Regions from separate parts of the Longispora fulva genome, predicted to be linked through region 2. Evidence: riboswitches for the same ligand, from Rfam matches in the RefSeq annotation. Region 2 holds a riboswitch; each other region holds the start of a gene.
The links. Region 2 has a riboswitch for ZMP and ZTP ahead of IW245_RS07975 (cyclodeaminase/cyclohydrolase family protein). Riboswitches for the same ligand answer to the same signal wherever they lie in the genome.
Positions count from the first base shown of each region.

Region 1 (6,649 bases), 290 kb from region 2:
CCCACGTGCTCGCCCCGACCACCCCGCCCCAGCGGACCGCCGGGGCCACCGCCACCAGGCCGGCATGGTCACTGGCGACGTCGATCAGAACATCGACACCATGCGGGTACCGGGCCAGCACCTGGGCCGCCACCGGCCCCGCCGAGTGGTCCACGGTCTCCGCCGCCCCGAGGGCCGTCACCGCGTCGGCGGCGTCCGGCCGGGCGGTGGCGATCACGTGCGCGCCGCGCGCGGCGGCCAACTGGACGACGAACGTGCCGACCCCGCCGGTCGCCCCGACGACCAGGACCGTCTGGCCCCGCGCGACCCCCGCCTCCGCGACCAGGTTGAGCGCGGTGGTCCCGGCCATCGGCAACGCCGCCGCGTCGGTGACCGCCACCCCGTCGGGAATCCGGGCGAGGCCCACGGCGTCGGCGACCGCGTACTCGCCGTACGAGCCGCCGCCGTCCCTCAGCCGCATGAACAGGCCGAACACCAGGTCGCCGACCGCGAATCCGGTGACGCCCCCGCCGAGCGCCGCCACCTCGCCCGCGCCGTCCCCGCCGAGCACCAGCGGGAACCGGTGCCGCACCTTGCCGCCCAGCACCCCGTCGGCGACCTTCCAGTCGAACGGGTTGAGCCCGGCGGCACGCATCCGGACCTGGACCTGGCCGGGGCCGGGCTCCGGGACGGGCAGCTCCATGATCTCGGGGGTCGCCCCGAACTCCGACACCGCGACAGCGCGCACGACGACCTCCTGTGGGTGGCTTCCCCCAGAAATCTAGCCGCCTCTCCCGACCGCCGACCCCGGAACCCGCCGTGGCACGCGGGCACCCAGCTCGGATCGTCGCGCGGTGCGGGCCCGCCCGTCGCGCCGCCTGGATCACCAGCGCCGATCCTGGCCGACGGGGTCGCCGGCGGGCGCAATTCGATTGCCGGTCCGCGCCGCCGCCCCGGATACTGCCCCGATGCAGCAGGCCGCCCGACTGACCGCCGCGCAGCGTGCGGCGCTGGACGACGTCCGATCCCTCGTCCGCCGCGACCGGGTGCTCCCGGATTCCGCCGCGTTGCTCGCCGCCGTCGCGGCCCACGGCCGGATCACGCTGAACTTCCACCCCGACCGGCTGCTCGCCGACGGGCGGACCGTGGCGGAGGGCCTGGCCGCCGACGGCCGGTACCGGAGCCAGTTCGAGACCGGTGTGTCCAACGGCGGGTTGACCGCGTACCCGGGTGGCGAGCGCGACGGGTGGGAGAAGCGCCTGTTCGGCGGCGCGTACCAGGCTCCGGGGGTTCTCGCGGCGGAGCGGCCCACCTACGGTGTCCTGGCGGCGGCGGCGAGCCCGGGCGGGCTCTCGACGACTACATCGAGGCCCAGGTACACGGCACGGTCGACCTCGCCACCGACGCGGAGGCCCTGGTCCTGGACCCCTCCTTCGACGGCACGGAATCCGGGAAGCGGCTGGTCGCGCTGGCCGACCGGTGCGGGATCGCTGTCGAGTGGCACGGCGGCTTCACGTTGACGGCTGACGCCGTACCCGTCGACTTCCGGGGTCCCGTGATGCGGCCCCTCGCGGCGCGGATCCTCCGCGACCACGCGCCGTCCGGCGTGCTGGACGCCGCCGTGCTCGGCGTCGCGGCCCGCTCGGTGGTGACCACCCCGGACCTGTGGACGGAGTGGGGGGACCAGGCGGAGACGCTGCAGTACGTCAAGCAGCTGTGGCACTGCCTCGTGCGCTACGGCACGCTGGCGAACGACCGGCGGTAGTCCTTCGGCGCCACCCCGACGATCCTGTTGAAGTGGTGCCGGAGCAGCGCGGCCGTGCCGAAGCCGCAGACGTGCGCGACCTCCTCCACCGACAACTGGGTCTCCTCGAGGAGCCGGCGGGCGTGCAGCACCCGCTGCAGCGCCATCCACCGGCCCGGGGTGGTGCCGGTCTCGGCGGCGAACCGGCGGGCGAATGTGCGCTCGGACAGCATGGCCCGGTGCGCGAGGTCGGCCACGGAGTGCTCTGTGTCGAGGTGCTCGAGCATCCAGGCGAGCAGCGGCTGGAGGCTGTCGCCGGTGCACTCGGGAATGGCCAGCTCCACGAACTGCCGCTGGCCGCCCTCGCGCTGCGGGGCGACCACCATCCGCCGGGCGATGGCGTTGGCCACCCCCGAGCCGAGCTCCCGGCGGACCACGTGCAGGCACGCGTCGATGCCCGAGGCGGTGCCGGCGCTGGTCACCATGGTGCCGTCGTCGACGAACAGGACGTCGGGGTCGACCCTGGCCTCGGGGAAACGCCGGGCGAGCTCCCCGGCGTGCCGCCAGTGGGTGGTGCACGCGCGGCCGTCGAGCAGGCCGGCGGCGCCGAGGACGAACACGCCGCTGCACACCGAGACCAGGGTGCCGCCCCGGTCGGCGGCGGCGCGCAGGGCGGCCAGGACGGCCGGCGGGTAGTCGTCGGCGATGGCGTGCGCCGGGACGGCGACGAGGTCGGCGTGGACGAGCGCGTCGAGGCCGTACTCCGGGGTGACGAGCATGCCGACGCCGGTGCGCAGCGGCTCGCCGGCCCGCTCGCCGCAGACCCGGAAGTCGAACGGCGGCACCCCGTCGTCGGTGCGGTCGATGCCGAAGACCTCGCACAGGAGGCCGAGCTCGAACGGCGCGACGCCGTCCATGATCACGACGGCGATGGTCCTCAACATGACCCCAACCCTACCTGGCAGGATTTTGATGCACAACGGCAATCCTGCCACTGTTGGCGGGAAATCGACGGGCGAATACTTAGAGCCATGACAGCCGTACTCGCCACCCTCGCCCTGCTGGCCCTCGTCACCTACGGGCTCCAGGTCCAGCACCACCGCACCCGCCCGCTCCCCGGCCCCACCGGCAGCGGCCCCGCCGTCGCCGACCGCGACACCGAACGGGTCGACGCCGACCTCGCCGCGCTCGACCCCACCTCCGACGGCGACGCCGGGGGCCGGGCCGCCGCGCGGGCCCGCGTCGGCCGGACGGCGCACCCCGTCCGATGAGGACACCGGGCCTCCCGCGCCCATCAGCTGTGGTATATGGATGCGGTGCACGAGGACGAATCCACCGAAGGACCGCATGATCACCATGCGGTCTACGGCCAGCTGCGGGCGCTGATGCAGCAGGGCCGGTCCGAGGCGGCCCTCGCCGAGGCCCGGCGGATCTCCGACCGCGCGACCGCCCCCGTCATCGTCGCCCAGGCGCTCGCCTTCGAACTCGGCGCGATGATCAACGTCGGCGACCTCTCCGGGTACACGCCCGTGCTGGACCGCGCGTTCGCCCTGCTCGCCGAAGTGGACGACGCCACGGTCGCCGGGGAACTGCACGCCATCGCCGGCTCCGTCGCCTGCCTGCACGGCGCCATGGAGCGGTGCGTCCGGCACTTCGAGTACAGCCGGCGCCACCTCGACTCCGCGCCGTCCTGGGTCGGCGCGGCCGACGCCTGGTACGACCTCGCCCTCGGCTGCTCGCAGGCCGGGCTGCACGCCCAGGCACTCGACGCCGTGGAGCGCGCCAACGCGCTGTACACGGAACTGGGCCTCAGCGACGAGGAGACCGGCGCGCAGATCAGGGTCCGCCACGCCGTCGCCGTCGACCACCGGGGCGACACGGCCACCGCCGTCCGGCTGCTCCGCAAGGTCGTCGACGACTTCGGGCGGGGCGTCGCGCCGGCGTGGTCGGTGGACCGCGCGCACATCGCGTACGCCGCCGCCCGGCTGTCCGCGCTCGGCGTCCCCAGCGTCCCCGACCTCAGCGGGCTGCTCGACGGCGTCGGACACGACGCGGACGAACGGACGATCCGGGCGCTGACCCCGGTGTGCGCCGAGCTGGCGGCCGGGGACGGCGACGCCGCGCTCGCCCTGCTGGAGGCCGGACCGGTGCACCCCGCCACGTTCGGGGTCGCCGAGGCCCACCGGCTGTCGGCCCTCGCGCACTCCCTCGCCGGCCGGCTGCCCCTGGCGATCGCCGCCGAACGCGCGGCCAGCAGGGCGGTGCACCTGGCGCTCGACCCGCTGTCGGCACTGTTCGTGGACGGGGTGGCCGCCCGGATCGACCACGAGAACCTGCGCCGGGTCGCCGACCGGTACGCCGACGCGGCCCTCACCGACCCGTTGACCGGGCTGCCCAACCGGCGGCGGCTGCACGAGTACGCCGCCGGACTGCTCGCCGCCGGCACCCCCGCCACGGTCGGGGTGGCCGACCTCAACGGCTTCAAGGCCGTCAACGACCGCTACGGCCACCTCGCCGGCGACCTCGTCCTGCAGCGCCTGGCCGGGGTGCTGACCCGCGCGGTCGGCCAGGGCTTCGCGGCCCGGTACGGCGGCGACGAGTTCGTCCTGGTCCTGCCGCACGTCGACCTGCCGGGCGCGCGGGCCACCGGCAGCCGGATCCACGAGGCCGTCGCCGCCGAGGACTGGAACTCTCTGGTCCCCGACAGCGCGCTGAACCTCGCGATCGGCTGGTCGCACCTCACCGACAGCGGGCTGACGTGCGCGATCGACCGGGCGGACCGGGCGATGTACCAGATGAAGGCGCGGGCCCGGCCCGCCTGAGCGCTTCCGCGCCGGTCAGGGCATTGCCACGCGGGCGGCGGGCGGTAGCATCGGCACTGGTCGCGACTGGCGAAGGTGGACCACCACCGGGGAGCGGCCAGCCTTCCCGCGTGAGCGTCGACCGCCTGGGCGCCTCCGTCAGTCCCGACTGAGGAGTCCCCACATGGACCTGCGCTACGGCACCAATCCGCACCAGGCCGCGACCGTCACCCCGGTGCAGCCCGGCCGGTGGCCGGTCCGGGTGCTCAACGGCACCCCGTCCGCCATCAACCTGCTCGACGCGCTCAACGGCTGGCAGCTGGTCAGCGAGGCGGCCCGGACCCTGGGCCGACCGGCCGCGGCGTCCTTCAAACACGTCTCACCCGCCGGCGCCGCCATGGCGGGCCCGGTCGACGAGGTCACGTCCGGGCTGTACGGCCTGGACCGGGTCGGCGCGGTCACCAGCGCGTACGTGCGGGCCCGCGACGCCGACCCGAAGTCCTCGTACGGCGACCTGGCCGCCGTCTCGCACCCGGTCGACACCGAACTCGCCGACCTGCTGTCCCGCGTCGTGTGTGACGGGGTGATCGCCCCGGGCTACGAGCCCGGCACCGTCGCGACCCTCGCCGGGAAGAAGAACGGCCGCTTCCTGGTCCTGCAGGCCGACCCGGCGTTCACGGCACCGGTGCTGGAGTCGCGGGAGGTGTTCGGCCTGCGGTTCACCGAGGAACGCGACAGCGTCCCCCTCACCACCGCGCTGGACCTCTCCTCCTCCGCCGCCGGGGACCTGCTGCTGGGCCTGATCGTCCTGCGGTACACCCAGTCCAACTCCGTGTGCTATCTGCGCGACGGGGCGACCCTCGGCATCGGGGCCGGGCAGCAGTCCCGGGTGGACTGCACCCGGCTGGCGGGCGCGAAGGCCGACACGTGGTGGCTGCGCCGCCATCCGGCGGTCCGGGGCCTGGACTTCCGGCCGGGCGTCCGCCGACAGGACAGGATCAACTGGCAGATCCGTTACCTGGAGGGCGGCCTGACCCCGGACGAGGACGCGCGACTGGCAGCGGCGCTGGCCACGCCGGCGCCGGAGTTCGCGGCCGGGGACCGCCGGGCGTGGCTGGCGGCGCGGCGCGGCGTCGCGTTCGTCTCCGACGGGGCGCTGCCGTTCCGGGACAACGTCGACCACGCCCACCGGCACGGCGTGGACCACATCGCCGAGCCGGGCGGGTCGGCCCGCTCGGCGGAGGTCGAGGACGCCTGCCGCGAACACGGCATCACGCTCACCCGCACCGGCATCCGCCTCTTCCACCACTAGATCCTCCCGGTACGGCGCCGGGCCCCGCCGGGTACCGGGCCCGCGGTCCGTGGCGGTTCACAGCCGGAAGGAGTGCACAGTCTCCCACCGCGCGGCGGTCGACACCCGCACGTCGTGGCTGTCGAGCTGGTAGGTCACCGACCACCGGGTGTGCGGCTGGGCGACGGACCGCAACAGTCCCATCGCGGCGTCGGGGGTCAGCACTCCCCCGGCCCGGTCGAGGCCGGCCCGCAGCGTCGCGTACCGCCGGTCGTTCTGGCGGGACGCGACGTCCGAGCCCGCCAGCCGGAAGTTCGTGAGCGCCTGCCACGGTGGACCGCCCCGCGACACCTCGGTGCGGCCGTCCACGAACTCCACCACCGCCGAGGCCCCCGTCGCGTCGGCGAACAGGTAGTGCAACGCCGGTCCGCCGGAGAAGTCGATGTCGTACCCGCCGAGCAGCTCCACAGCCTGCGCCACGGTCGCCGCGTGGTCCAGGATCAGCCGCAGGACCCGCACGCCCCCGACCGTGGGCCGGCCAGCCTCCCGTCCGGCGCGACCGGAGTCGTCGGCGGCCAGGCCGACCGCCAGGCCGCGCTCGTTCATGCCGTCGAACGGCAGCAGCGGGGCGTTGAGCAGCTCCCCATGGGTCTTCGGCGCCCGGACCAGGTCATCGCCGCGCCCCACCCCGAGGTAGGACAGGTCCACGATCGACACCGCGGCGTACCCGTCCGGCGGGGCGGTGTGCAGGACCATCGCCGCGTTCGGCTCCCAGTCGAAGTTGCGGCCGAACAACGGTGCCGCACCACCGGAGGCGACGAACAGGGAGCAGCC
Region 1 is NZ_JADOUF010000001.1:1,524,676-1,531,324, reverse strand. It holds gene IW245_RS06660 (NADP-dependent oxidoreductase) at 1-727, opposite strand, end outside; partial or broken gene IW245_RS42090 (DUF3626 domain-containing protein) at 948-1,268, shown strand; gene IW245_RS40355 (DUF3626 domain-containing protein) at 1,226-1,744, shown strand; gene IW245_RS06650 (GlxA family transcriptional regulator) at 1,714-2,667, opposite strand; gene IW245_RS06645 (hypothetical protein) at 2,755-2,994, shown strand; gene IW245_RS06640 (GGDEF domain-containing protein) at 3,040-4,545, shown strand; ZMP/ZTP riboswitch at 4,598-4,683, shown strand; gene IW245_RS06635 (phosphoribosylaminoimidazolecarboxamide formyltransferase) at 4,709-5,836, shown strand; gene IW245_RS06630 (carcinine hydrolase/isopenicillin-N N-acyltransferase family protein) at 5,894-6,649, opposite strand, start outside.
Region 1: linked by a shared signal. The riboswitch ahead of IW245_RS06635 (phosphoribosylaminoimidazolecarboxamide formyltransferase) and the one ahead of IW245_RS07975 (cyclodeaminase/cyclohydrolase family protein) in region 2 are both predicted to bind ZMP and ZTP.

Region 2 (6,649 bases):
CCGTTGCCGTACCCGTCAGGAGGACGTCATGAGAATGTTGCGTACTGGTCTGGTCATCGCCGCTCTGCTGGGTTTGGCCGACATCGGCTCGGCCTTCGCCGGCGGGGAGCAGGGCCCGCCCACCGCGGTCGTCGTCGCCGACGTGATCCTGGGCCTTGTCACCGTCGTGGCCGTCGGCCTCGGGTGGCGGGGCCGCCGGGTCGCCGTCGGCACGGTCGTCGGCGCGCGGGTGCTGTCGGCGCTGAGCGCGGTGCCGGCGTTCTTCGTGGCCGACGTGCCCACGGAGCTCAGGGTCGTCGTCGCCGTGATCCTCGCGTTGACTGTCGCGGCGGTGGGACTGCTGCTCGCAGCGCCCCGCGTCGCCGGGGAGCGCCGGTAGACGGGGCCGGTCGGCCCGCCGCGCCTGAGGGGGCGGAGTCGGCATCGGGTGAGTTCTGAGCGGGGCGCGGACCACATGGTCCGCGCCCCTTCGGACAATCTGCGCTCGGATGGCTAGCAATGCTAGGGTGAGGTGTGTCCATCCACGCGCGCCGTGAGCGCGAACGCACCCAGCGCCACGAGCTGATCGTCACCGCCGCCCGGGAACTGGCCGAGGCCGAGGGCTGGGAGGCGGTGACGACCCGCAGGCTCGCCGACCGGATCGAGTACAGCCAGCCGGTGCTCTACAGCCACTTCTCCGGCAAGGACGCGATCGTCGCCGCGGTCGCGGTGCGCGGCTTCGCCGAGCTGGCCGGGGCACTGGCCGCCGCGCGCGGTGCGGGGGAAGCCGGGGAGCCCGGGGCGGCGCTGGCCGCCGTCGCCCGGGCCTACGTCGACTTCGCGCACGCCAATCCGGCGCTCTACGACGCGATGTTCAGCCTGGCCACGGACCTGCCGTTCGGCGGGCCCGACGCGCCCGAGGCGCTGCGGGAGGCGTTCGGCCAGCTGCTGGGCGTGTTCGTCCCGCTCGCCGGGGATCGCGACGCCGAGACGTTCACCGAGGTGGGCTGGAGCGCGCTGCACGGCCTGGTGACGCTGACCCGGGGCGGCAGGCTCCGCCCGGACCTGGCCGAGCGCCGCCTCACGATCCTGGTGGACCAGCTCTCACGACCCTGAAAACCAGGAATATTCTCCGGTTACGGCGACACCTGATCCGGTTTCCAGCGGCCCGACACCTCGCGGGACCCGGCGACGTCACGCCCGGGCCGCGTCCAGGGTGTGCCGCAGCAGCAGGGCGGTGGTCACGGGACCCACCCCGCCGGGTACCGGACTCAGCGCCCCCGCCACCGCGGCCACCGACCCGGCGTCGACGTCCCCGACCAGTCCCCCGTCGGCCGTCGGATGGGTGCCCACGTCGATGACCACCGCGCCCGGGGCGACGTGGTCGGCGGTGACGAGGCCGGCCCGGCCGACCGCGACGACCAGGATGTCGGCGCGCCGGGTGACGGCCGGCAGGTTCACGGTCCGCGAATGGCAGACGGTGACCGTGGCGTCGCGGTCCAGCAGCAGGTGCGCGAGGGGTTTGCCGACCACCGTGGACCGGCCGACGACCACGACCTCCTTCCCCGCGAGGGCGATCCCGTGGTGGTCGAGAAGCGCGACGACGGCCTCTGCGGTCGCCGGTGCGTACGCCGGCAGGCCGGTGGCCAGCCGACCGAGGCTGACCGGGTTCGCGCCGTCGACGTCGCGGGCCGGTTCGATGGCCAGGGCCACCTCGCGGGCGGACACCCCGGCCGGCAGCGGCGTCTGCAGGATCACCCCGTGGGTGCCGGGGTCGGTGCCCAGCGCCACCAGGGTCGCCGTGATGGTCGCGGCGTCGGCGTGCGGGCCCAGGTCGACGACCTCGCAGGTGATGCCGACCTTGCCGGCGGCGCGGGCCAGGGAGCGCACGTACCAGGCGCTGGCCTCGTCGGCGGTGGCGGTGACGATCGCGAGCTTCGGGGCCGGCCCCTGGGCGACCATGGCCGCGACCTCGGCCCGGATCGACGCGGCGAGATCCTTGCCCGACAGGGGCGACGCGACGCCGTCACCGGGCAGGCGTGCGCCACCGGAGGTGAGGTCCGCTGCCGCGTGCCCGGTCATGCCGCGATCCGTGCGCGGACGGCGGTCGTGACGGCCTCGGCGCGGGCGATCAGGTCGTCGACCCCGTCGAGGGCGGCCAGAAGTTCCCGGCGCGCGTCGGGGTCGACGACGCCGGCGAGGTTGACCTCCACGTTGACCCGAGAGGTGGTCGCGGCGGCGCGGGCGGCCTCGGCGGCTGCGGCGATGTCGGTGACGACGTTGCGGTTGCCGACCGGGAGCAGGTCCTCGGCGAGGGCCACGAGCCGGGCGGCGACACCCAGTACGGCGGCCGGCGGCCGGGCCGCAGCGACCAGGGCCGCGGCGAGGACCTCGCGGGGTCCCCGGTACGCGGCGGCCACGGCGGCGAACGCCTCGGCGTCCTCGGCGACGAGGGCCACGGCGCGGGCGCGCAGCCCTTCGGCCTCGGCGAGCACGGCCCCGATCAGCGGGGCGTGTTCGGTGTACTTCGGGCCGTCGCTGTAGCGGGCGACCATCGCGAGCAGGGCCGCGCCCTGGGCGGCGTGCAGCGCCGCGGACGCGCCGCCGCCGGGTGCCGGACTGCGGCTGGCCAGTTGGTCGAGAAATGTCTGCACACGAACCTCCGTCGTCGACGAAGGTGCCCAGGCGGTCGACACCGTGCGTTGTGTGGCTGCCGCTCCCCGGTGGTGATCCACCCTCGCCAGTCGCGACTGCCTCCGAATCTACCAGGCGCGCGGAATCGGCCCGGATCGCGCGGGCGAGCCGGCGAGCGCGGCCGTGGACGGCGTCGGAGCGCCGCGGCGCGCGGCGGCTACCAGGTGGGGCGCAGCCGGCCGGGGGCGGCGACCCGGGCCAGGTCGGCGACCATGGCCGCGACCCGGTGCTCGCCGATCACCGCGGCCCACCGGGCCGCGGCCTCCTCGGCGGCGGCGTCGGCGGCCCGGGTGCAGGCCCAGCCGCGTTCGGTGAGGGTGACCAGGCGGGCGCGGGCGTCGCGCGGGTGGGGCTGGCTGGTGACGTACCCCTTGCGGGTGAGTTCCTCCACGAGCTGGCTGGCGGCCTGTTTCGTCACGCCCAGGTGTTCGGCGACCTGCCCGACGGTGGCTCCGGCCGGGGCGAGCCGGACGAACGCGAAGCCGTGCGCGGGGCGCACGTCGTCGAAGCCGCGGGCGACCACGCCCGAGTGGATGGCCTCGCTGAGGGTGTTCGCGGCGGCGAGCACGAGGTAGGCCAGCGCCCGGTGGTCGGTACTCATGAAAGCAGTTTGACATCCCGGACAAGATCCTTGACCATTTTAGTCAAGCCACTTGTCTAGTTCCGAGGAGTCACCGTGCCCGTCATCCACCCCTCCGACGCCGTCGTCTACGAGATCCACGGCAGCACCTTCACCTCCTACGCCGCCCCGCGCAGCGGCAGCGCCGAGCTGTGCGCGTGGCGGGTCGACGTCCCGGCCGGCGTGACCGGCGTCGCGCACCGGGTCACCCGCGAGGAGATCCTGCACATCACGGCCGGATCGGCCACCGTCACCCTCGACGACGAGAAGCAGGACGTGACCGTCGGTGACGTGATCATCGTGCCGGCCGGCAGCCTGTTCGGGATCGACACCGGGGCCGAGGCGCTGTCCGCGTGGGTGAACACCAGCGTGGGTCTGCGCGCCGCCCTGGCGGACGGTTCGTGGCTCACGCCGCCGTGGACGGTCTGACACTGTGGTCGGGTCCCGCGGTCGGCTCCGGCCGACCCGCGGGACCCGACTGCGTTCTGCGACGCCGCAGCGACCGACCGCCCTGGTCGCGGGCGTATTCCCGCCGCGTGCGGTGGGACACGTCAAATTCCGCGAGGTTGCTCACATTGATCGTTAAGGAACCCGGCCGTATCGTCGACAGGGAAACTTGAACGCTCAAGCACCGTGGAGGACAACGATGATTGCTCCGGCCGGAATACGGACCAGGGTCCCGGTGCCGCTGCGTTTCGGCGACGGTTTCACCACCCCCGCCGAGATCGTGACCTTCACCGGGCTCGCTGACGGTAAGGAGCACCTGGCCATCGGCCTGGGCGATGTCACCGGCGTGGACGTGCCGCTCGTGCGGGTGCACTCGGAGTGCATGACCGGCGACGTGTTCGGCTCGGCCCGCTGCGACTGCGGTCCCCAGTTGCGCGAGGCCGTCGAACGCATCGCCGAGCACGGCGGCTGGCTGCTGTACCTGCGCCAGGAGGGCCGCGGCATCGGGCTGTACGCGAAGCTGGACGCCTACGCCCTGCAGGACACCGGCCTGGACACCTACGCGGCCAACCGCGCCCTCGGGCACGCCGACGACGAGCGCGACTACACCGCCGCCGCCCAGATGCTCGCCGCGCTGGGCGCCCCCCGGGTGGACCTGCTGACGAACAACCCGGACAAGGCCGCGCAGCTGCGCGACCTGGGCGTGGACGTGCGCGTCCTGGCCCGCACCGGGGTGCACGCCACCGAGGCGAACCTGCGCTACCTGCACGCGAAGGTCGAACGGACGGGTCACACCATCGACCTGACGCCCGCCGCCTGACATGCCGAACAGCACGCTCTCCGAGCCCCGCTGGCTGACCGAACCCGAGCGGCGCGCGTGGCTGGCCTTCCTGGTCACCACGCGCCGCCTCGACGAGGCGCTCGACCGCCAGCTCCAGCGGGACTCGGGGATGCCGCACACGTACTACATGATCCTGGCGATGCTGTCGGAGACCGAGGGCTGGTCGCTGCGGATGAGTGACCTGGCGGAGCGGACGAACTCCTCGCAGAGCCGGCTGTCGCACGCCGTGGCGCGGCTGGAGGAGAACGGCTGGGTCATCCGCAAGAAGTGCTCCAGCGACGGCCGGAGCAACTGGGCGACCCTGACCCGGGCCGGGTTCGACACGCTGGCCGCCGCCGCCCCCGGACACGTCGAGGCGGTCCGCCGGTACCTGTTCGACGCGCTGACCCCCGAGCAGGTCGAGCAGTTGGCGACGATCAGCGAGGCGGTGCTCGACCGGCTCGACCAGGACTGATCAGGGCAGGGGCGCCCACGGCCGGAACGGGCTGTCGGGGCCGGGGTTGTTCTGCGCTGCGGCGTAGAGCCGGCCGTTGGGGGCGAGGTGGAACACGACCACCCGCCCGGACGCGTCGACGCCCGCCGCCGGGGTGTCGATCGAGGCGCCGGCGGCGTCCGTCCATCCTGACGGCCCCCAGCCCTGCGGGGTCTGGCGGATGTGGCTGATCCCGGTGGCCTCGTTGCGGGCGAACACGAGGATCCGTCCGCCGCTGGTCAGGGTCGCCGGTTCGCCGACGCCGCCGGGGCCGCCGAGGTCCAGCGGGCCGTTCCACTCGCCGCCCGGGGTCGTCTGGTAGACGTGTTCGAGGGTTCCGCTGTCCCCGGCGCGGTAGAAGATCTCCAGCCGGCCGTCGCCGTTGCGCGCCGCGCTCACCGGGCTGCCGGGGTGCCCGGGCAGGGTGTGGGACACGAAGCCGGAGTTCGGGGCCGTCTGGGAGCGGTGGTCGATCGTGGTGCGGGTCGCGGCGAACACCTCGATGCGACCGTCGGCGCCGGTGACCGACACCGGCACGCCCTGGATGTCGCTGCCGCCCATGTCCAGCCACGTCGGCGTCCACGTGCCGTTGGCCGACGTCTGCCACTTCGATCCCAGGCCGCCGTTGCCGTTGGTGACGAAGATCTGCATCCGGCCGTCGGCGTTGATCCCGACGGCCGCGCCGCTGACGGCCCGGCGGACCTGCGGGGTGATGTCGTCGTTGGGGTTGCCGAAGTTGTCCCAGCGCCCGACCCACGCGCCGTCGGTGGAGGTCTGCCAGGTGGTGAACACGCCGGCGTCGGGGTTGGCGCCGACGGCGAAGATCTCCAACCGGCCGTCGGCGTTGTTGCCGACCGTCAGGACACCCGTCAGGGGCACGCCGGGATTGCCGAGGTCCACGGGGCCGCTGTACGCGCCGTCGCCGGTCTGCCGCCAGGTCAGCACCCGGCCGTCGAGGACGACGAACGGTTGCAGTTGGCCGTTGGCGTTGCGGCCGACCCACGCGGTGCCCCGGGGGAAGCGCGGGTACATGACCTTGCTGTAGGCGACGTACACCGGGGCGGGGTTGCCCGCCGGGTCGCGGGTCGCGTCGTCGTAGGGGATGTAGTGCCGGAACACGGCGTCCTTGAGGTCGCGGTCGTGCGCGGTCAGGTTCGGCACCAGGGTCTGGATGTTGTTCTGCCGGTAGTACTGCACCGCCAGGCGGTGGTTGTCGCCGGGCCCGGTGTACCACCCGGTGACCTCCTCGGTGAACAACGCCGAGGCGACGTGGTCGTAGTGGTCGTCGAACGTCTGGCCCAGGCAGCGGTAGCCGGGCTGGTAGCGGTGGTCGGGGTGCGGGTCCTGGCCCCGGACGAGGGTCGGCCGCACGGCGCGCAGGATCGCCACGACCGTGTCGCGCAGGGTGACATGGGTGTAGCGGGTGCGGCCCACCGCGTCGGGGTCCGTGGCGTCGTCGGGCACGACCGGGGTGGCGGTGAACCCGCCGTCGGTCCACAGGTGCATCAGGTCGCAGCTGGCGCCGTCGTCGTAGCCGTCGCGGACGTTGAGGAAGATCAGCTGCACCGCGGGGCGGGCGGTGAGGGTGAACCGCTGC
Region 2 is NZ_JADOUF010000001.1:1,818,978-1,825,626, forward strand. It holds gene IW245_RS07955 (hypothetical protein) at 1-32, shown strand, start outside; gene IW245_RS07960 (hypothetical protein) at 29-379, shown strand; gene IW245_RS07965 (TetR/AcrR family transcriptional regulator) at 514-1,095, shown strand; gene IW245_RS07970 (bifunctional 5,10-methylenetetrahydrofolate dehydrogenase/5,10-methenyltetrahydrofolate cyclohydrolase) at 1,174-2,061, opposite strand; gene IW245_RS07975 (cyclodeaminase/cyclohydrolase family protein) at 2,058-2,633, opposite strand; ZMP/ZTP riboswitch at 2,652-2,737, opposite strand; gene IW245_RS07980 (MarR family winged helix-turn-helix transcriptional regulator) at 2,831-3,274, opposite strand; gene IW245_RS40410 (cupin domain-containing protein) at 3,350-3,721, shown strand; gene IW245_RS07990 (GTP cyclohydrolase II) at 3,939-4,559, shown strand; gene IW245_RS07995 (MarR family winged helix-turn-helix transcriptional regulator) at 4,561-5,034, shown strand; gene IW245_RS08000 (DUF8189 domain-containing protein) at 5,035-6,649, opposite strand, start outside.

Region 3 (6,649 bases), 3.5 Mb from region 2:
GGAACGCCACCCCCCACGGCACGCTCAGGTTCCGCGCGATGACGTTCGAGGACACCTCGTCGTCGTCACCCGAGGAGGGCGAGGCCGACGGGGTGGGGAACCTCGGCGGCGTGCCCGAGTCCTTCGCCGACGGCGGACCGAACGAGCAGCCGGCGAGCAGACTCGCTGCGGTGAGTGCGACCAGGGCCCGACGGGCCAACGCGGGGGGCTTCACGAGCCCAGGGTATCCGCATCCCCGCCCAGAGGGCGTCCGCCGGCGGCCACCAGGCGGGGCACGTCCGTCGGCCGGACCGCCGGCAACGGCACGGCCGCCCCGGACGGCAGCAGCGCCGTTACCTTCCGGCCGACCGCCTCGAACCCGTCGATCTCGGCCCAGCCGAGCCGCCGACTGCCCACGGCGCTGCGCACCGTCAGCCCCTCCGGAGCGGCGTCGACCCCGGCCCGCACGGCCCACAGCCCGATCGCGGCCGGCACGAGCAGCACGGGGGCAAGCCACCACTTGCTCAGCGCCAACGGCAGGGCCCCGAACAGCGCGAACGCGACCGCGATCAGGATCGCCCCGCTGTACCGAAATCTGACTACATCTCTACGTCGACCCACGCCCCCGATCGTCCCACAGCCCTCCGCGACCTCAGCGGGCACCACAATCCAAGATCAACCCCATGCGGGGTTACGGAGGTCCCTGCCCCGGTCTCCACCGGCGACTACGGAGAGGCCCTGCTAAGCCCAGGGTGGGGATTTCGGCCGGTCCACGACCCAATGTTTGGTCTTGTAGTCGAGCCACCATTCGGCCTGGGAGTAGCCGCCTGAGCCGATTGTGTGGAAGTTGTGGCCGGCCGAGTTGTCGATGATGGTATGCCCGGTCTCCGCGGCTGACGCCCAGTCCAATTGGATGCGCCAGATGCAGTCACAGTCGACCACGCTGGCTGTGAGTACGAAGATCTCCGGCTCTCCGTCCTTGACGATGTACGGAAAGTTGGTCGTCTCCCCCGTGCTCGGAGTCCAGTTGCCGAGGGGATCGTCGAGGTTGGTCGAGAAGTACCGGAAGTTGCCACCGGCACCGCAGCCCGTGCCGATGTGCAGGCTGACCACTGTCCCGTCCTTGGGCCGTTGGGGGCGCGCCACGAACAGCGTGTGTGCTCTGGTCAGGGTCACGGACTTTCCCGGTTTCGCTGAGACCACGAAGGAGTACCTGGTGCTGTCCATGTCGCCGACGTTGTTGTCCCTGCTCCAGCCGTCGATGTCCGGCCGCCCGTCGACTATTCGCGGTGGTCGCACCTGACCGACCGGGCGTGGCAGGGTCCCGCGCAGCGTGCACGAGCCGGATCCGGTGTACGCCTGTGCGTTGAACTGCGCGTTGCCGATCGCCACCGCACCTCCGGGAAAGGCGGTCGCTGTACCTTGCCCGTGGTCGGTGGCCTCCGGCAGCGGAGGCAGCCGGGCGATGTCCAGCGGGCTGGAGTCGGCAGTGAGCCGGTTCCACGCCCACTGGATGCCTCCGGTCGTCAGGCCGGTGACCGTGGTGAGCACCCCGGCGAGCACCGCGCCCAGCAGCACCTTCCGGGCGGTCAGTAACCGCGCCTTGATGGGTGGTCTGGGTGTCGGGGAAGAGGGACGAAACGGTCCGCCGCTGTTGTTTCCCATGCGGGCAGCATATCGATGTGCGGCACTATCCACGGGGCGGCCGGACTCGATCAGGGCACTACCGCAGGGGTGAATGGAGCGTTGGCGCGCGTATTCGACGGGCGACATGAAGACGTCGTCCGTCAGGATGGCGGTCAACCGCGCCTGGTCGGTGGCCCACGGGTAACTGGGCACCTCTCTCCTCGTTAGACAGGGGGCGAGGGAGGTGGGCGGATGACGATTCTGATCACTTTCGCGCTCGCCGTGGCCGTCGTCGCCGACGCGCTCTGGCTGCGCCTGCTCGCAGCCCTGGTCGCGGGCGGCGCGTGGCTGTACAAACGCCGGCCCCGTCGGCTGCCGGCCAGGCGCCGCCCCGATCTGCGGGCGGCGTTGGAGAAGGGCGCGCTGGACCTGAGGTACCAGCCGATCGTCGACCTCACCGATGGCCGGACCGCCGGGGTGGAGGTGTTGCCCCGCTGGCACCATCCGGGGCTCGGCTGGGTCGGTCCCGCCGAGCTGCTCCGGATGGCCGCAGAAGCCGGTCTCACCCCACTGCTCGGTGCGTGGGTGCTCGACCGGTCGTGCCGCCAGCTCGCCAGCTGGCTCGCCGACGGCCGCGACCTGTGGATCTCGGTCCATGCCGAGCCCGCCGAGCTGGAATCCGTCCTGTACGTCGCCGGCGTCGCCGCGGCCCTGACCACCCACCGGGTGCCGGCGGCCCGCCTGGTCGTTGAGGTCACGGGGCCGGGCGACTCGCGCCGGGTGACCAGCCAGCTGGCCGGGCTGCGCGCGCTGGGCGTGCGGGTGGCGCTCGGTGGCACCGACCTCGGGCCGTCGACGATGCGCCAGTTGCGCCGGCTGTCGGTGGACCTGGTGAAGGGCTCGGGGGCGGCGACGGCCGTGGTGGTGACCCTGGGCCGCCGACTCGGCTACGAGGTGGTGGCGGAGGGGATCGGCACGGCGGAGGCGTTGACGGCGGCGAAGGCGGCGGGCTGCCGGTACGGGCAGGGGGAGGCGCTGGGGCGCGCCGCCCCGGCGGAGCACGTCGAACCGCTGCTCAGCTACGCGCCGCCCAGCCGACGGGCGGGGTGAACCGGCGGGCGGGGGACTTCCCGCCGTAACCGGAAAAAGAAACGATGCCCCGGCACAGAGCCGGGGCATCGTCGTGGATCAGGGACTACTCCGAGGCGTAGCCCGGCATCGGGTAGGCCTTCAGCAGGTCGGACACCTCGCCGGCGATCCGGTCGAGCTCCGCGGTGTCCTCCTTGAGGGCCGCGCCGATCGCCTCGTCCATCCACGCCGCGACCTGCGGCATCTGCTCCGGGGTGAGGCCCCGGGTGGTCAGGCCGGCGGTGCCGAGCCGGATGCCGGACGGGTCGAACGGCTTGCGCGGGTCGAACGGCACCGTGTTGTAGTTCAGCTCGATGCCGGCGGCGTCGAGGGCCTGCGCGGCGGGCTTGCCGGCGATGCCCTTCGGGGTGAGGTCCGCGAGGATCAGGTGGTTGTCGGTGCCGCCGGAGACCAGGTCGAAGCCGCGCTCCACGAGGGCGGCGGCCAGGGCCTGGGCGTTGGCGACGACCTGGTGGGCGTAGACCTTGAATTCCGGGGTGGCCGCCTCGCGAAGGGCGACAGCGATGCCCGCCGTCGTGTGGTTGTGCGGGCCGCCCTGCAGGCCGGGGAACACGGCCTTGTCGATGGCCTTGGCGTGCTCGGCGTTGCACATCAGCATCGCGCCGCGCGGGCCGCGCAGGGTCTTGTGCGTCGTGGTGGAGATCACGTCGGCGTACCCGACCGGGGACGGGTGCGCGCCACCCGCGATCAGGCCGGCGATGTGCGCGATGTCGGCCAGCAGGACGGCGCCGACCTCCTTCGCGATCGCCGCGTACGCCGGGAAGTCGATGGTGCGCGGGATCGCCGTGCCGCCGCAGATGATCAGCTTCGGCCGGTGCTCCAGGGCCAGCTCGCGGACCTTGTTCAGGTCGACGAGGCCGGTCTCCTTCTCGACGCCGTAGTGCACGGCGTTGAACCACTTGCCGGTGGCCGACACCGGCCAGCCGTGGGTCAGGTGCCCGCCGGCCGGCAGGCCCATGCCGAGGACGGTGTCGCCCGGGTTCAGGAACGCCAGGTAGACGGCCAGGTTGGCCGGGGAGCCGGAGTAGGTCTGCACGTTGGCGTGGTCGACACCGAACAGCGACTTGGCCCGCTCGATCGCGATCGTCTCGATCTGGTCGATGAACTGCTGGCCCTCGTAGTACCGCTTGCCGGCGTAGCCCTCGGAGTACTTGTTCGTCAGCACCGTCCCGGTCGCCTCGAGCACGGCGGTCGACACGTAGTTCTCCGAGGCGATCATGCGGATCTTCTCGAACTGGCGCTTCGCCTCGGCCTCGATCAGACCCGCGATCTGCGGATCCTCGGTGGCCAGGTGCGAGATCGATGGCTCGTGCACTGCTCGTCTCCAGACATGTTTTCGCTTGTCCCGGCACCCAGGCGCACGGTGCTCGGCGAGTGTCGCTTCCCGGTGGTTATGTCCACCCAACCCGCGCCAGTCGCGTACCTGACATGTTAGTCGACCTGCGACGGCCACCGATCACGAGATCAAGCCGTTATGCTCGGCCGCCATGGGACTCACGCCCGCGGAGGGCAACGCGATTCTGGCCGCCCACTTCGCCCCCTGGGTGCTCGCGCTCGGGCTCGTCGTCGAGGAGGTCGGCGAGGGCTCGGCGACCCTGCGGCTGCCGTGGTCGACCGATCTGGCCCGGGAGGGCGGGGCGCTGTCCGGGCAGGCGATGATGGCCGCCGCCGACACCGCGTCGGTGATCGCCCTGTCGGCGACCAGGGGCGGCTTCTTCCCGATGACGACGGTGCAGCTGTCCTCGACCTTCCAGCGCCCGGTGCTCGGCGAGGACACCCTGGTCCGCGCGGAGGTCACGAAGGCCGGCCGCAGCCTGGCCTTCGTGAACATCACGCTGTCGGCGTCGAAGGGCGTGGCCGCGGAGGTCTCCACGGTCTACGCCCTCCTTGCCTGAAAAACCTTCAGAAGGTTACGGCGACACCCGACCCGGCGCGCATCGGTCCGAGGGGCACTCGAATCCGGCGTCAGCCACGAGTCGCCCTACGGCACCAGCCGGTACGCTCCGTCGGACGCGGACGTCGCCATCGACGCGTACGCCCGCAGCGCCGCCGACACCGGCCGCTCCCGGTCCACCGGCGTGTACGGCTTGTCCCGCTTCTCCTCGGCCACCCGCCGCGCCTCCAACTCCTCGTCGGAGACGTCCAACCGGATCGACCGGTTCGGGATGTCGATCACGATGGTGTCCCCCTCGCGCACGAGGCTGATCAGCCCGCCAGCCGCCGCCTCGGGGGAGGCGTGCCCGATCGACAGCCCGGACGTGCCGCCGGAGAACCGGCCGTCCGTGATCAGCGCGCAGGCCCGCCCGAGCCCCCGCCCCTTCAGGAACGACGTCGGGTACAGCATCTCCTGCATACCCGGCCCGCCCTTGGGCCCCTCGTACCGGATGACCACCACGTCCCCGGCCACCACCTGGTTGCCGAGGATCGCGGTGACGGCGTCGTCCTGGGACTCGTACACCTTGGCGGGTCCGGTGAAGGTCAGGCAGTCGTCGGGGACGCCGGCAGTCTTGACCACGCACCCGTCCGGGGCGAGGTTGCCGAACAGGATGGCCAGCCCGCCGTCGGCGGAGTACGCGTGCTCCACGGACCGGATGCAGCCGTTCTCCGCGTCGGTGTCCAGGGTGGACCACCGGTTGTCGGTGGAGAACGGCTCGACGGTGCGCACCCCGCCGGGCGCGGCGTGGAACAGCTCCAGTGCCGCTGCCGACGCGGATCCGCTGCGGATGTCCCACTCCGCCAGCCAGGTGTCGAGCGAGGGGGAGTGCACCGACCACACGTCGGTCCGCAGCGCCCCGCCCCGGTGCAGCTCGCCGAGCAGCGCGGGGATGCCGCCGGCCCGGTGCACGTCCTCCATGTGGTACTTCGGTGAGTTCGGCGCGACCTTCGCCAGGCACGGCACCCGCCGGGAGATCTCGTCGACGTCGGCGACGTTGAAGTCGACCTCGGCCTCGCGGGCGGCGGCCAACAGGTGCAGCACGGTGTTCGTGGAGCCGCCCATCGCCACGTCGAGCGCGACGGCGTTCTCGAACGCGGCCCGGGACGCGATGGCCCGGGGCAGCACGGACATGTCGTCGTTGGCGTAGTACGCGTCGGCGATCCGGACCACCGTCCGGCCGGCCTCCTCGAACAGCCCCCGGCGCAGCGCGTGCGTGGCCAACACCGAGCCGTTGCCGGGCAGGGCCAGGCCGATGGCCTCGGTGAGGCAGTTCATCGAGTTGGCGGTGAACATGCCGGAACAGGATCCGCAGGTCGGGCACGCCGAGCGTTCGATCTTGTCCAGGTCGCTGTCGGACACGGCCTGGTCGGCGGCGGCGACCATCGCGTCGATCAGGTCGAGCTTGTGGGTGACGACGCCGTTCATCGCGACCGTCTTACCGGCCTCCATCGGCCCGCCGGAGACGAACACGGTGGGGATGTTCAGCCGGAGCGCGGCCAGCAGCATGCCGGGCGTGATCTTGTCGCAGTTGGAGATGCAGACCAGGGCGTCGGCGCAGTGCGCGTTCACCATGTACTCCACCGCGTCGGCGATCAGCTCCCGCGACGGCAGCGAGTAGAGCATCCCGCCGTGGCCCATCGCGATCCCGTCGTCCACGGCGATCGTGTTGAACTCCTTGGACACCCCGCCGGACGCCTCGATCGAACCGGCGACGATCTTCCCGACATCCCGCAGATGCACATGCCCCGGTACGAACTGCGTGAAGCTGTTGGCGATAGCGACAATGGGCTTTCCGAAATCGCCGTCCGTCATTCCGGTCGCACGCCACAGGGCACGCGCGCCGGCCATGTTCCGGCCATGGGTGGAGGTCTTCGACCGCAGCTCAGGCATAGCACGAGTCTCCCACCGCCGGTCGGCGGCCGCCATTGACCCGTCCGCCGGCCCACTGTGCGGGACAGC
Region 3 is NZ_JADOUF010000001.1:5,331,184-5,337,832, reverse strand. It holds gene IW245_RS23965 (PQQ-dependent sugar dehydrogenase) at 1-214, opposite strand, end outside; gene IW245_RS23960 (PH domain-containing protein) at 211-600, opposite strand; gene IW245_RS23955 (hypothetical protein) at 721-1,782, opposite strand; gene IW245_RS23950 (EAL domain-containing protein) at 1,858-2,715, shown strand; gene glyA (serine hydroxymethyltransferase) at 2,801-4,069, opposite strand; ZMP/ZTP riboswitch at 4,098-4,183, opposite strand; gene IW245_RS23940 (PaaI family thioesterase) at 4,242-4,649, shown strand; gene ilvD (dihydroxy-acid dehydratase) at 4,736-6,580, opposite strand.
Region 3: linked by a shared signal. The riboswitch ahead of glyA (serine hydroxymethyltransferase) and the one ahead of IW245_RS07975 (cyclodeaminase/cyclohydrolase family protein) in region 2 are both predicted to bind ZMP and ZTP.